3 regions of the Pseudomonas paeninsulae genome follow, and region 2 is predicted to be linked to each of the others. Evidence: riboswitches for the same ligand, from Rfam matches in the RefSeq annotation. Region 2 holds a riboswitch; each other region holds the start of a gene.
The links. Region 2 has a riboswitch for cobalamin ahead of cobO (cob(I)yrinic acid a,c-diamide adenosyltransferase). Riboswitches for the same ligand answer to the same signal wherever they lie in the genome.

Region 1: it holds a riboswitch for cobalamin, as region 2 does, so the genes downstream of both, VCJ09_RS00970 (cobaltochelatase subunit CobN) here and cobO (cob(I)yrinic acid a,c-diamide adenosyltransferase) in region 2, are expected to answer to the same signal.
Region 3: it holds a riboswitch for cobalamin, as region 2 does, so the genes downstream of both, btuB (TonB-dependent vitamin B12 receptor) here and cobO (cob(I)yrinic acid a,c-diamide adenosyltransferase) in region 2, are expected to answer to the same signal.

What each region holds. Positions count from the first base shown of each region.
Region 1 covers NZ_CP141799.1:216,261-220,793, reverse strand. Annotated here, with positions in the region: gene VCJ09_RS00970 (cobaltochelatase subunit CobN) at 1-3,010, opposite strand, end outside; cobalamin riboswitch at 3,130-3,420, opposite strand; gene VCJ09_RS00965 (cobalamin-binding protein) at 3,727-4,533, shown strand, end outside.
Region 2 covers NZ_CP141799.1:3,105,909-3,110,441, forward strand. Annotated here, with positions in the region: gene bluB (5,6-dimethylbenzimidazole synthase) at 1-129, opposite strand, end outside; gene VCJ09_RS14200 (cobyrinate a,c-diamide synthase) at 126-1,430, opposite strand; gene cobO (cob(I)yrinic acid a,c-diamide adenosyltransferase) at 1,537-2,148, opposite strand; cobalamin riboswitch at 2,350-2,589, opposite strand; gene VCJ09_RS14210 (O-methyltransferase) at 2,799-3,461, opposite strand; gene VCJ09_RS14215 (C40 family peptidase) at 3,594-4,112, opposite strand; gene VCJ09_RS14220 (C40 family peptidase) at 4,196-4,533, opposite strand, start outside.
Region 3 covers NZ_CP141799.1:221,595-226,127, reverse strand. Annotated here, with positions in the region: gene VCJ09_RS01000 (cobyrinate a,c-diamide synthase) at 1-81, opposite strand, end outside; gene cobO (cob(I)yrinic acid a,c-diamide adenosyltransferase) at 176-787, opposite strand; gene VCJ09_RS00990 (hypothetical protein) at 784-942, opposite strand; gene btuB (TonB-dependent vitamin B12 receptor) at 981-2,831, opposite strand; cobalamin riboswitch at 2,951-3,183, opposite strand; gene VCJ09_RS00980 (DUF2149 domain-containing protein) at 3,263-3,562, opposite strand; gene VCJ09_RS00975 (MotA/TolQ/ExbB proton channel family protein) at 3,540-4,016, opposite strand; gene VCJ09_RS00970 (cobaltochelatase subunit CobN) at 4,019-4,533, opposite strand, start outside.

The DNA of each region.
Region 1 (4,533 bases), 2.5 Mb from region 2:
GCCCGGAGGTGGTGAACAGCAGGTCGCGGCGCTGCTCGTCCGCCGCCAGCGCCCGGCGCTGCAAGCCCTGGACGATGCCCCGGCCGTTCCATTGTGGCTCGACGCCGAGCAGCTCGAGGCCGAAGGCGATCATCGCGCCCTCGTCGCGCACCGTGTCCGAGGCCCAGAGGATCACCGCCTCGCGGCCGTCCGCGGCGATCGGCCGCTGACGCGCCTGCACGGCCATCTGGCGGCCGATGCCCCAGCCGATGCGACTGGGCAGCAGGCTGCTGTCGAGGGCATGGAAATTGCGCCCGGTGGGCAGCGCCTCCGGGGTGCGGATCGGATCGTTGCCCTTGCCGGGGACGACGAAGCCGCCGTCCAGCGCATGCAGCAGCGCATTCATCTCGGCGGCCGGCGAGTCGATCAGCGCCTGCCGGTGGCTGGCCTGCCCGCTGCCCATGGAAGCCAGCAGGGTGTCCACCGCCGCCGGCTGCCAGGGCTTGCCGAACACGTGCAGGCCCATGGGCATGAAGCGCTCCTGGATGTTGGTCAGGTAGTGACCGACCTCGTGCACCAGCAGGTCGTCGTCGACCTGTTCGAAGCCGATGCCACGCACTGCCAGAACCTCGGCCATCGACTCGCGCAGCTCCACCTCCAGCCCGGCGCTGCCGACCAGGCGCTTGATCTCGGCGATGGTCGCCCGCCGCGCTGGCCCTTCGCCCTGGCCGGCGCCAGCCTCGAAGCTCTCGATCAGCTGGCGCAGCTGGAGCAGGTCGTCGTACAGCGGCGTGGCCACCAGCGGCGGGGTCAAGTGATCGATCATCACCGCCAGGCCGCGACGCTTGGCCTGGATACCCTCGCCGACGCCGTCGACGATGTACGGGTAGATGCTCGGCAGGTCGCCGAGAATTTGCGTCGGGTAGTCCTCGTCGCTCAGGCCGATCCGCCGCCGCGGCAGGAACTCGTAGGTGGAATGACGGCCCAGGTGGATCAGCGCGTCGGCCTTGAAGCCGTCGCGCAGCCAGTGATAGAAGGCCAGGTACTGATGCGGCGGCGGGAACACCAGGTTGGCGTGCAGCAGTTCCTCATCCACTTCCCAGCCGCGCGGCGGCTGCGGACCGACGAACACCTTGCCGAACTGCAGCCCCGGCAGCAGCAGGCGGCCGTCGTGCACCATCACATAGCCGGGGCCTTCGCCCCAGCCGCGCAGGCCTTCGATGCCGCTGGCTGCCAGGGCGTCGACCAGCGCCTGCGCCTGCGTCCAGTCGGCCTGGGCCGGCTGTGCCAGTGCCGCCCGGTAGAGGCTCTCCAACTGCGCCAGCAGATCCAAGGCGCGCGCCCGCGCCGGGTGCTCGACGCCGTCCAGCACGTGATGCAGCTCGCTGGAACCGTTGTCCAGAATGTCCGCGGCGATCTCCAGTTGCGAGGCCTGCAGGGCCCGGTGCAACTGGGCGTTCCAGTAGCCCAGCGGGCCCTGGCGCATCTCCGCCTGCAGGGCCGCCGGCAGGGTCGCGAACCAGTCGCGATACTCCTGGCCGCCCAGGCTCTGCACCTTGTCGGCCATCTCGGCCAGGGCATCGCCCTGCTCCGGCAGGTTGATCCCGCGCTCCTGCAACAGGTCGAGCAGCGCCGCCGGGCTTTCCGGCAGCGAGCCGGTGTCGTAGCCCTCAGCCTGCAGGCGACGGAGGATATGCAGCAGCGACTGCGGCACGTCGAGGTTGTCCGCACCGATATTGTGGCGGCCCGGCGGGTGGTTGTAATAGACGATCGCCAGGCGCTTGTCGGCATTCGCCGTGCGCTGCAGATGCCACCAGCGCTGGATGCGCGCGCTGAGGGCGGCGACCTGTTGCGGCAGCGGTTCGCCGATGCCGAAGCGGATGCCGGACAGCGGGTCGAGCTGTTGCTCGTGCCAGGCGGCCAGCACCATGGCCTGGCTGGTGCCTTGCAGCTCCGGCATGGCGATCTGGTAATGCAGCTTGTCGCGCGCCAGGCCGTCGCTGGACAGCTGCCAGACCGCCTCGCTGCGCCCTTCCATGCGCAGGCCTTTGAGTACCGGCACATCCAGTTGGGCGAACAGCTCGCTGACCTGCTCACGGTGCTCACCGCCGCCGATGACGAAATCCTGCAGGGCGATAATCGCCACCAGCGGCGGGTGCTCGGCCTCCTGCAGCCAACGCACCGCCTGCAGCGAACCCGCGCCCCAGTTGGCGAACAGGCTGACGCAGGCCAGCCCGGCCTCGCCCAACGCCTGACACAGGGCGTCGTTGAGCGCCCGGTCGCCGGCGCGGTCGGCCCGGCCGTGGTCGATGATCGCCACCAGTGCCTGACCCTGCCAATGCAGCTGCTCGGCCGCGCGGATCTGCCCGTCCTGATAGAAGCGCAGCGGCGGCCGCGCCTTGGCCGGCTCGGCCGTTACCGTCGCATCCACCCGCGCCGCCAGCCAGGCGAGCAGCGCGGCAATGTTATCGTTGCCACCGGCCAGCCAGTAGCTGCGCGCGCTGAGCCAGTCGGCCTGCTGCGGATGGGAGCGCTGTTGCTGCGCCAGCCACTGCGCCAGATCGTCCGCCGGCTTGGCCGCGCCCAGGCGCTCGGCCTGCTCGCGGGAGGCGAACAGTGCCTGACCGCGGCTGCGGCTGAGCTGCACCAGATCCTGCTCGCTGTGCAGGATGAACAGATCGGCCGGGGCCGCCGCGGCCAACATGGGCCGCAGGCGCTCCACCTCGGCACCAAACAGGCCCGCGCCGAACAGCACCTGGCCGGCGTCCAGCCATTCGGCCAGCGCGGCATCGTCCAGTTCGCCCAGTTGTTCGGGGGTGCGCGCGCTGACCCGCTGGCCGGGGTGCTGGCCCTGGAACTGGGCGACTGCCGCGGCGAATTCGGCGGCGCTGTAGGGCGAGACGATGGCGTTGATCTGCGCTGCGCCGGCCAGCGGCGCCGTCAGCGCCAGCAGGGCGGCCAGCGCCAGGCGGCGGATCAGGGACACACCGCGCAGCGCGAGCGCTACCGGCGGCGGAAGGGATTTGCTCATGTTGTCGTGACTCCGTCGCGCTCACCCGTGCGACCCAGGCAGGGAAAGGCAGGCGCAGAGAGGCAACGCACGAACCGCAGGAAATACGCAGCCCACACGCCAGACAGCGCCCTCCGCGATGCCATGGACTGCGACAGGCCGGTCTCCGGGCTTACGAGCGGCGCGCGAAAATGCGCAATGCCACCAGACGCACCTTCCCATGCGAGGAGACTGTCGGGCTTAACCGTTCCTAGCAGAACAGGGTTAAGTCCGACAGACGCCTAAAGCACAGTGGTTGAAAAAGCGCTGGCTTGACTCGTCTACCGTTGCGGGGGCAGCGTCGGAATAGTTGGCGTAAACACGCACAACGCACCGACTTCCCTGTTTACTCGCGGCCATGGCCGCGGGTCACCTGAAGCAAGAGGCGCGAGTCTAGAGGCTCATGCCGGCAACGTCTATGCGCCGTGCGACACCGGGCAGTCGCACAACGACGCGGCGACCCGGCGCCAGGCAATCGGCCCGCAATGGCGCCGCTACGGGCATGCCCTGGCAGGGTTACCCGGGCCGCAGCGTCGCACTCGGTTGGCTGAGGGTCGCTTTCGACAGCGCGACTTCGAATAGTGCCGCCGTGCCGCAGATCGACATTGACCCTGTCCCGGCCGGTTGTTAGCTTGCGCTCACTCGCGGGCCACCGACGCCATCGCGGCGAGAGTCTGCGCGTCACCAGGGGGGAGAACATGTACCTATCATTCGCCCGCCAACGCGGCCTCTCGACCTGCCGCGTCGGCCTGGCAGCCGCGCTGCTGGGGCTGGCGCCGACGCTGTTGGCGGCCCCCATCTGCGTGGTTGACGATGCGCAGCGCGAGGTCTGCCTGCCAACGCCCGCGCAACGCATCGCGAGCCTGTCGCCGGGGGCCACCGAACTGGTCTTCGCGGCGGGCGGCGGCGACCGCGTGGTGGCCGTGGTGGCCTTCAGCGACTATCCACCCGAGGCCCGGACGCTGCCGTCGGTGGGCAGCCACAGCCGCCTGGATCTGGAACGGCTGCTGACCCTGCAGCCGGACCTGGCGATCGTCTGGGGCAGCGGCAATCCCGCCGAGCAGCTAGACGCCCTGGAAGATTTCGGCGTGCCGGTGTTCTATCTCGAACCGGAAAACATCGAAGGCATAGCGCGGGCCATCGAGCGCCTGGCGCGGCTGACCGACAGCCAAGCGGTGGGCCAGCAGGCCGCCGAACACCTGCGTCGCGGCATCGCCGCACTGGCCGAACAATACCGCGAGGCCGAGCCCGTGACGGTGTTCTATCAGGTCTGGAACAAGCCGTTGATGACGGTCAACGACGGCCACCTGATCGGCCAGGTGATCAGCCTGTGTGGCGGGCGCAATGTCTTCGCCGAGCTGCCGCGGCAGATTCCGCGCATCGATATCGAAGCGGTGCTGATCGCCAATCCGCAGGTCATCCTGGCCGGCGGCATGGGCGAGGAGAACCGCTACTGGCTGACCGAGTGGCGGGCTTATCCCAGCCTGCAGGCGGTGCAGCAGGAC
Region 2 (4,533 bases):
ACGCGCGAGCAGTTCCGGCGCCACCTCGCCGCCGCTGAAGTGGCGCATATCGCGGCGTTCGGCGATCGCACGATAGACCGCCGCGCGCTCCTCCGGGCTGAAGGCATGCTGGTCACCGGATGCACTCATGGCTGCTCTCGCGGAAGAAACAGCGCCGCAGCGGCCAGCGGGTCGGACGGCAGGTAGAAGTGGATATAGGACGCCGTCAGCTGACCGATGCGATAGACCGGCTCGGCGGTGCGCCTGTAGTTCGGGCACTCGCCGCGGGTGATCGGGACCAGCGCGCTGGTCAACGCGGAGTAATGGAAACTGTGACCGCGCAGCCGGCCCTCGGGCAGTTCGGCGAACTGCAAGGCCATGGCCGTCATGCGCGGCTGCAGGGTCGCCTCGCCCGCCAACACACCGAGCATGCGGCCACTGGCGCCCTGCTTGTCGGTCAGTTTGTCGAGCAGATAGAGCATGCCGCCACACTCGGCATGGATTGGCTTGCCAGCGGCGTGATGGTCGCGAATCGCCTGGGCCATGGCCTGATTGGCCTCGAGCCGCGCCAGGTGCAACTCCGGGTAGCCACCGGGCAGGTAGAGGCTGTCGACCTCGGGCAGCGCCTGATCGGTCAGCGGCGAGAAGAAATGCAACTCGGCGCCCAGCTCACCCAGCAGATCCAGGTTGGCCTGGTAGAGAAAGGCGAAGGCGCTGTCGCGGGCCACGCCGATGCGCACGCCGTCGAGCAAGGCCGCAAGCTCACGCGGCGCGGGCGCGGCGAACTCGACCGCCGGCGGCAAGGCCACATCGGCGCTGGCGGCCAAGGCATCGGCGGCAGCATCCAGACGGGCATCCAGATCGGCCAACTCTGCGGCCTGCACCAAGCCTAGGTGGCGACTCGGCAATCCGACTTCGGCGCTGCGCGGCAGGGCGCCGTACCAGCGGATCGAAGCCGGCAGCGCGGCGTGCAATATCTCGCCATGGCGCGTACTACCGACCCGGTTGCCGAGTACCCCGGAAAACGGCAAGTCCGGCTGGAAGGTCGCCAGGCCATGGGCCATGGCGCCGAAGGTCTGGGCCATGGCCGAGCCGTCGATCACCGCCAATACCGGCACAGCAAAGTGTCGAGCCAGATCGGCCGCTGAAGGAGTGCCATCGAACAGCCCCATCACCCCCTCGATCAGGATCAGGTCGGCCTCGCCCGCGGCCTCCCAGAGCAGGCGCCGGCTCTCGGCCTCGCCGACCATCCACAGATCGAGCTGATACACAGGCGCACCGCTGGCGCGGGCGAGGATCATCGGGTCGAGAAAATCCGGCCCGCACTTGAACACCCGCACCCGCTTGCCCTGGCGCGTATGCAAGCGCGCCAGGGCGGCGGTGACCGTGGTCTTGCCCTGCCCCGAGGCGGGCGCGGCGATCAGCAGGGCCGGGCAGCTTCTAGCACTCATCGCGACCTCTCGTTAGCCAATGCGCTGCGCGCGAGGAAGCACCACGCAGGCAGTACCGGTGGCAAGTGGCGCTGACGACGCGCCCGGCGCATTAAGAGCGAGAACATCAGAACTCCACCCCTTTCTGCGCCTTCACACCCGATTTAAACGCATGCTTGACCAGGCTCATCTCGGTGACGGTGTCCGCCGCCTCGATCATGCCCGGCAAAGCGCCACGCCCGGTCACCACCACATGTTGCAGCAACGGCCGCGCCTCGATATCGGCAAGCACCGCTTCCAGCTCCAGATAGCCATATTTCAGGGCGATATTCAGCTCATCGAGCACCACCAGGCCAATGCCCGGATCGCTGAGCAACTGCGCGGCGACCGCCCAGGCTTCGCGGGCCTTGTCGATATCGCGCTGACGATCCTGGGTTTCCCAGGTGAAGCCCTCGCCCATCACGTGGTAGCTGACTTCATCGGGGAAACGCCGGAAGAAGGTCTCTTCCCCGGTGCTGGCCGCGCCCTTGATGAATTGCACCACACCGACCCTGAGGCCATGGCCGAGGGCGCGAGCGACCATGCCGAAGGCACTGCTGCTTTTGCCTTTGCCGTTGCCGCTGTGCACTAGCAGCAGGCCATATTGGTCCTGGGCCTGGGCGATTTTCTCGTCGATCAAGGCCTTCTTGCGGGCCATGCGCGTCTTGTGTCGCGCGTCGCGTTCTGCCGACTCGCTCATCGCTCACACTCCCACAGCCGTAACGGCATACAGGAACGGCTGCACAGCACAGCGGCTGTCATGGGGGGAAGGGGTTTGCTCATCTCGATTTAGCTCCGTCGCTCTCACCCGTGCGACCCAGGCGGGAAAAGACATACGGAGAGCGAGGACGCATGAACTGCAACAACCGCGCAGCCACACGCCAGACAACGCCCTCCGCGATGTCGTGGACTGCAGCAGGCCGGTCTCCGGGCTTGCGAGCGGCGCTCCGACTATGCAGAACACCTTCAAACGCGCCTTCCCATGCCAATGCACAGTGGCTCAATCAGCGTTTGTTTAAACTCGCCTACCGTTGCGGGGGCAGCGTCGAAATTGTTGGCGTGAACACGCACAACGTACCGACTTCCCTGTTTCACCCCGCGGACGCACAGCGTTGGGGGCACCTGTTGCAAGCCGCGCAGGTTAGTGGCACGCGGTCTTAGCGTCAATGGATAGGCGCAGTTCGGTAGCCGGGGCAATCCGGGGAAGCCATCAAGAGTGGATCGAACTTGGAGCCCAGGGTTAGCGCAGCGGGTCTAAGCTTTGCTCTCTACTACTCACTCCCGGGTTGCATCCGGCCTACGTATCGCAGGCCTTGCGCATGAAACATAAGAGCTGCGCAATCACAGCCTTCAGCGCTTGCGACACAGCGTCAAGCCGTCACCCAGCGGCAGCAGCGACAAGTCGATGCGCTGATCGTCTTTCAGGGCCAGGTTGAGCGCCTGAATGGCGCGGGTGTCGTCACTGCCTGGGGCCTGCTCCAGCACCCGACCGCTCCACAGGGTGTTGTCAAACAGGATCAGGCCGCCCTGGCGCACCAGCCGCAGGGCATGTTCCAGATAGGCCGGGTAGTTGGCTTTGTCCGCGTCGATGAAGATCAGGTCGAAGCTACCCGCCTGCCCGCCACGCTCAAGCGCGACCAAGGTCTCCAGGGCCGGTGCCAGGCGTTGTTCGATGCGTTCGCAGAGGCCGGCTTCGCGCCAGTAGCGCTCGGCGATGGCGTTGTAGTCGCCGGGGATATCGCAGCAGATCAACCGCCCCGCCTCCCCCATGGCCTGAGCCATGCAAAGGGCGCTGTAGCCGGTGAAGGTGCCGACCTCGACAATCCGCCTGGCGCCGGTCAGTTGCACCAGCAGCGCCATGAACTGGCCCTGCTCGGGCGCGATTTGCCAGTTGGCATTGGCCAGCTGCGCCGTCTCATCGCGCAGACGCTTGAGCAGCGACGTTTCGCGCAGGGAAACGTCGAGCAGATAGTGGTAAAGGCTGTCGTCAAGCGTGAGGGTACGGTTGGTCATATGACTCTCCTGAATTACTACGCGCAGGTCCAGATAAGAGATGCCATGTCGTCTACCCGGCAATCCGTAGACCCTATGTTCATGCGAAAGCCGCGAATTTCATCCGGGCTATGGGCTGGCCCTACGCCGTCGTCAGGGATTACCCGCCAGTTCGGGACTGAATACGCGCTTGGCATCCAGATAGGTGCGTTGCCAGTAGCTGTTGCTGAGGCTGTCCAGACGCACGGTGCCGCCGCTGGAAGGTGCATGCACGAAGCGGCCCTCACCGACATAGATACCAGCATGGCTGACCTGGCGCCCACCGCTGGTGGCAAAAAACACCAGGTCACCGCTTTTCAGCGCATTACGGCCTACGGCTGGCGCACGCATGCTGATCAACTCGCGGGTAGAACGCGGCAGGCTGACGCCAGCCGCGTCGCGATAGACGTAGCCGATCAGCCCGCTGCAATCAAAACCGCCCGCCGGGGTATTACCGCCATAACGATAGGGTGTGCCGACCAGTCCGAGGGCGCGAAACAAGACCTCTTCGGCACCACTGTCGATGCTGGCAACGGGCACATGAACGATTGACTGTGGAGCAGGAGGGCGACCGGCGCAGGCAGTCAGCAGCGCGGCAAGCAGAAGCAGGGCAACACGGGTCGTGAAGTGCATGAGCGGAACGATCCAGAGCCTGAGTGCGCTCTACTGTGCCGACTCAGGAGAAACCGCGCAACCTTTGCGGCTGCGCCGAGAAATCAGGGATGGCGGGCTAGCTGATCGGTCGGGGCCATGGCCAACGCCCGCTTAGCCTCAATAAAGGTGCGACTCCAATAGCGATCGTCCAGGCTGTCAACCCGCACACCACTGCTGCGGCTGGCAGAATGGATGAACTGGTCATCGCCCAGGTAGATGCCAGCATGGCTGACCCGACCGCGACCGTTGGTAGCGAAGAACAGCAGATCACCCGGCTCCAGTTCTTCGCGCTCAACCAGCGGCGCATCGATCTTGATCATTTCGCGGGTCGAACGCGGCAGTTGCATGCCGAGCTCTTCCTTGAACAGGTAGCCGATGAAACCGCTGCAATCGAACCCCG
Region 3 (4,533 bases), 2.5 Mb from region 2:
GGCGGCGGTGACCGTGGTCTTACCCTGCCCCGAGGCCGGCGCGGCGATCAATAATGCGGGGCAGTGGCGTGGCGCGCTCATGCCGGCACCCGCATACCCGTGGGCGCGGACTTGTCCGCGCATGGATCTGCGCACCTGCAGCCGCTTCCAGGGAACATCGGCGGTGCGGCCTCCATCAGAATTCCACCCCCTGCTGCGCCTTCACCCCTTCCTTGAACGCATGCTTGACCAGGTTCATCTCGGTGACGGTATCCGCCGCCTCGATCAGCCCCGGCAAGGCGCCGCGGCCGGTCACCACCACATGCTGCAGCAGCGGCCGCGCCTCGATGTCGGCGAGCACCGCGTCCAGCTCCAGATAGCCCAGTTTCAGGGCGATATTCAGCTCATCCAGCACCAGCAGGCCGATGGCCGGGTCATTCAGCAGCTGGCGCGCCACCACCCAGGCCTGCTGGGCTTTTTCGATGTCGCGCGGGCGATCCTGGGTCTCCCAGGTGAAGCCCTCGCCCATCACGTGGTAGCTGACCTCCTCGGGGAAACGGCGAAAAAAGTTCTCCTCGCCGGTGCTGGCCGCGCCTTTGATAAATTGCACCACCCCCACCTTCATCCCGTGGCCCAAGGCGCGGGCGACCATGCCGAAGGCACTGCTGCTCTTGCCCTTGCCATTGCCGCTGTGCACCAGCAGCAGGCCGTACTCATCCTGAGCCTGAGAAATCTTCTCGTCGATCAGCGCCTTCTTGCGCTCCATGCGCGCCTTGTGCCGCGCGTCGCGTTCGCTCGATTCGCTCATCTCTTCACCTCCAGTTGCGGTTGCGCGCCCAGCCGGGAGCGGGCGCCGATATAGACAATGGCCGCCAGGCCGACATACAGCGCCAGGCGGCCCAGGTAACGCGGGGAATGGACGGCGCTGCCGATCAGCCGTTGGCATCGCGGTGGCAGCTTCATCCATTGATCTCCAGAAGTAGGTGGCGCTGCCGGCAGGCTCAAAGCGCCTGGTAGCGCACGCTCAGGTAGACCGCCTGGCCGGGCTGGTTATAGCCCTGGGCGGTCTCGTAATCGGCATCCAGCAGGTTGGCCACGCGGGTCTGCAGGCGCCATTCTGGGCTGAGGCGGTATTCGCCGCGCAGGTCGAGGGTGGCGAAACCGGAGAGCTCCTTGGTGTTGGCCAGATCGTCAAAGCGCTGGCCCTCGGCATGCAGGCTGGCGCCGATGCTGAAGGCGCCGAGGCGGCGATCCAGATCCAGGTTGAACAGCCGCTTGGCCCGGCGCGCCAGCTCGTTGCCGTCGTTGGCCCCGGAGGAACGGTTCTCCGGCTCCAGCAGCGTGTAGTTGGCATTCCAGTCCCAGCCGAGCAGTTGGCTGCCGAGCACCAGTTCGACGCCGCGAATGCGTGCGGCATCGACGTTGGCCGGCGCCATGATGCTGGCGTCGTAGGCGATCAGGTCGTCGATGCGGGTGCGGAAGGCGTTGACCGACCAGTGGCCCCAGGCATGCTGGCCGAGCAAACCGGCCTCCAGGCTCTGGGAAGTTTCCGCCTGCAGATCCGGATTGCCATAGCCGGGGTAGTACAACTCGTTGAAGGTCGGCGCCTTGAACGCCGTGCCGTAGCTGAGAGTCGCGCGCAGCCAGTCGCTCAGGGCATAGCCGTAGCCGAGGTTGCCGGTGTCGTGCCGGCCGAACTGCTGATTGTCGTCGCGGCGCAGGGACAGCTGCCAGTCATGCCGACCGACTTCGCCGAGGTACTGCACGAAGGCGCCGGTGTTATCCCGCGAGTCTTCGGCGTAATCGGTGCTGCCGTTGACCTCGTCGTGCTGGTAATCGGCGCCCAGGGTCAGGGTATGGCCGGGCGCCAGGCTCAGGTCGTTCTGCCAGCTGAGGCTGTCGCGACGGCTGTCGAAGCGCGAATAGAAGTCGCCATCCTGGAACGCATCGGACTTGTCCTCGCTGCGTCCGGCCTGCAGGGTCACCTGCCAGGGCTCGAGCGGGGCGAAACGCGCGCGGGTGCCCAGCACATTTGATTCGCCATCGGCATGGGCGCGGAAACCGGCAGTGCGCTTGCGGTTGACCTGGTCGTAATCGTTGTGCGATTTGGCCCGCAGCAGGTTGGCGTCCAGCTCCAGGCCGTTGGCGAAGCGATAACCGGCGCTCAGCGCGGCGGACAGGTTGCGATAGCCGTCGGCATCGTCTTCGTAGCCGCTGGTGGCCGCCGACTTGACGTTGATGCCGTCGGTGTCGGCGCCACTGAGGGCCAGGCTGTACCAAGCGTTATCGGTGCCGCCGCTGACCCCGGCACTGCCGTTGTAGCTGTCATGGGTACCGTAACCGGCGGAGAAAAATGGCTTGGCGCCTGCGCCGGCGCCCTTGCGGGTGAAGATCTGAATCACCCCGCCGATGGCTTCCGAGCCGTACAGGCTGGAACGCGGCCCGCGCACCACCTCGATCCGCTCGATCAGCTCCAGCGGCAAATCCTGCAGGGCCGCGCCACCGGACGTCACCGAACCGACCTTGATGCCGTCGATCAGCACCAGCACATGGTCGGATTCGCTGCCGCGCATGAACAACGCGGTGGTCTTACCCGGGCCGCCGTTGTTGGCGAAGGACACGCCCGGCACCTTCTTCAGCAGCTCGGGCACGGAAGTCGCCTGGCTCTGCTCGATCTGCGCACGGTCGAACACCGTCACCGCGGCCAGGCTCTGCTCGGCAGTCTGTGCAGTACGGGTAGCGGTCACCAGAAGGTCGTCGAGACGAGTGTGTTCGCCCGCCTGGGCCAGGGGCACGCAGGAAACGGCGCACAGCAGCAGGGTTGAGGGCTTGATTGGAAGGGAATTGCTCATCGCGTTCTAGGCTCCGCCGCCCCACCCGGGCGATCTTGGCTGAGTAAGACACGCGGAGAACCAGCGGCGAATGCACTGCACAACGGCGCAGCCCACACGCCAGACAACGCCCTCCGCGATGCCATGGACTGCGACAGGCCGGTCTCCGGGCTTACGAGCGGCGCGCGAAAATGCGCAATCCCACCAGACGCACCTTCCCATGCCGAAGCACAGTGGTTGAAAAAGCGCTGGTTTGACTCGTCTACCGTTGCGGGGGCAGCGTCGGAATGGTTGGCGTAAACACGCGCAACGCACCGACTTCCCTGTTTACTCGCGGCCATGGCCGCGGGTCACCTGAAGCAAGAGGCGCGAGTGTAGATATTTCGGGCGGGCCGTCAATGCGCCGAGCGACCCCGGGCGTTCAGGCCACGACCACTGCGGCAATCGGTCGCTCACTGGCCGATCAGGATCAGCTTGCCGGTCTGCGGATCACGGTAGACCTGGCCGACACTCTCCAGTCCGGCGCCGTCCTGGCCCTTGAGGCTGTCCGGCAGGCTCGGCAGTTCTCGCCCGCGCTCCACCGGCAGCGGCTGGCGCTGTGCCTCGAGCCGCTGCAGCAGGTCGGTCTGCGCCACCAGGGCGGCGATCAGACCGCAGGCGAACACCAGCACCACGTCGACCAGGTTGGCCAGCGGTCCGAGCGGATCGTCGTCGCCCTCGGCGAAACGGTTAGAGCGCCAGCGCCGGCTCATCGGCCTGCTCCTCGGCCGCCATGGCCTCACGTCGATCCAGCAGCTCGTCGTACCAGCGTCGGCGCAGGCGGCCTAGGCCGAAGCCGATCACCCCGGCAAGCAGGCCGAACACCGTGGTGTCGAAGGCCACCCGCATGGCCACGCTGAGAATCTGCACATTGCCCTCGCCGAGGGCTGCCAACCCAGGGCCGAGCGGGATCAGCGTGCCCATCAGGCCGAGCATCGGACCGATGCGGGCGATCAGGTCGGCGCGCTCCAGGCGCTTGCGCGCGCGCCGCTCAATTTCCGCCAGTGGCAAGCGTTGCCAGCGCGCCAGGCCGCCGCAGCGTTCGCCGACCGCCACCCCGCAATCCCATACCGCCAGCGTCAGCAGGCCGAACAGACCGAGGGTCACCGGTTGCAGCAACCAGCCGACCAATAGATGCAGCCAGGTGAATAGTTGACTGTCGAACATGCCTAGAGCCCTCCACGGGAATGATGGCCGCGGCCACGCCAGATGCCCAGGCCCAACAGGCCGGCCAACAGCAGGACGCCAAGCCAGAGTTGCCGATCCGGCGCCTGCCCGGCACCTTCTGCCGCCTCTGCGGCGGCTGGCTGTTGCGCTTGCGGCGGCTGCGCCGCCTGGATTTCGCTGACCGTGCTGGGTGCCTGCTGCGGCCGGGCCTCGATCTGCGCCGCCTGCAGGCGTTGCTGCAGGGCCGCGCGCAATTCGGCCGGCAGTTGCGGCAGCAGCCATTGCAACATCGGATGATCCGGCCGGGTATGGCCGCTGCCGGGCAGGCCGTGCTCGACCACCAGACGGGCGAACTGCTCGCCGAGCTGCTGCACGGTGGCCTGATCGGCCTGCCAGAACTCCTTGTGAATCGCCACCAGCATGATCGCCAACATGTTGCTCTTCACGTGGACGTTATGGCCCTGTTCGAGGAAGCGGTCGAGACCGATCTCGTATCGGTCATCGATATACACCGCCT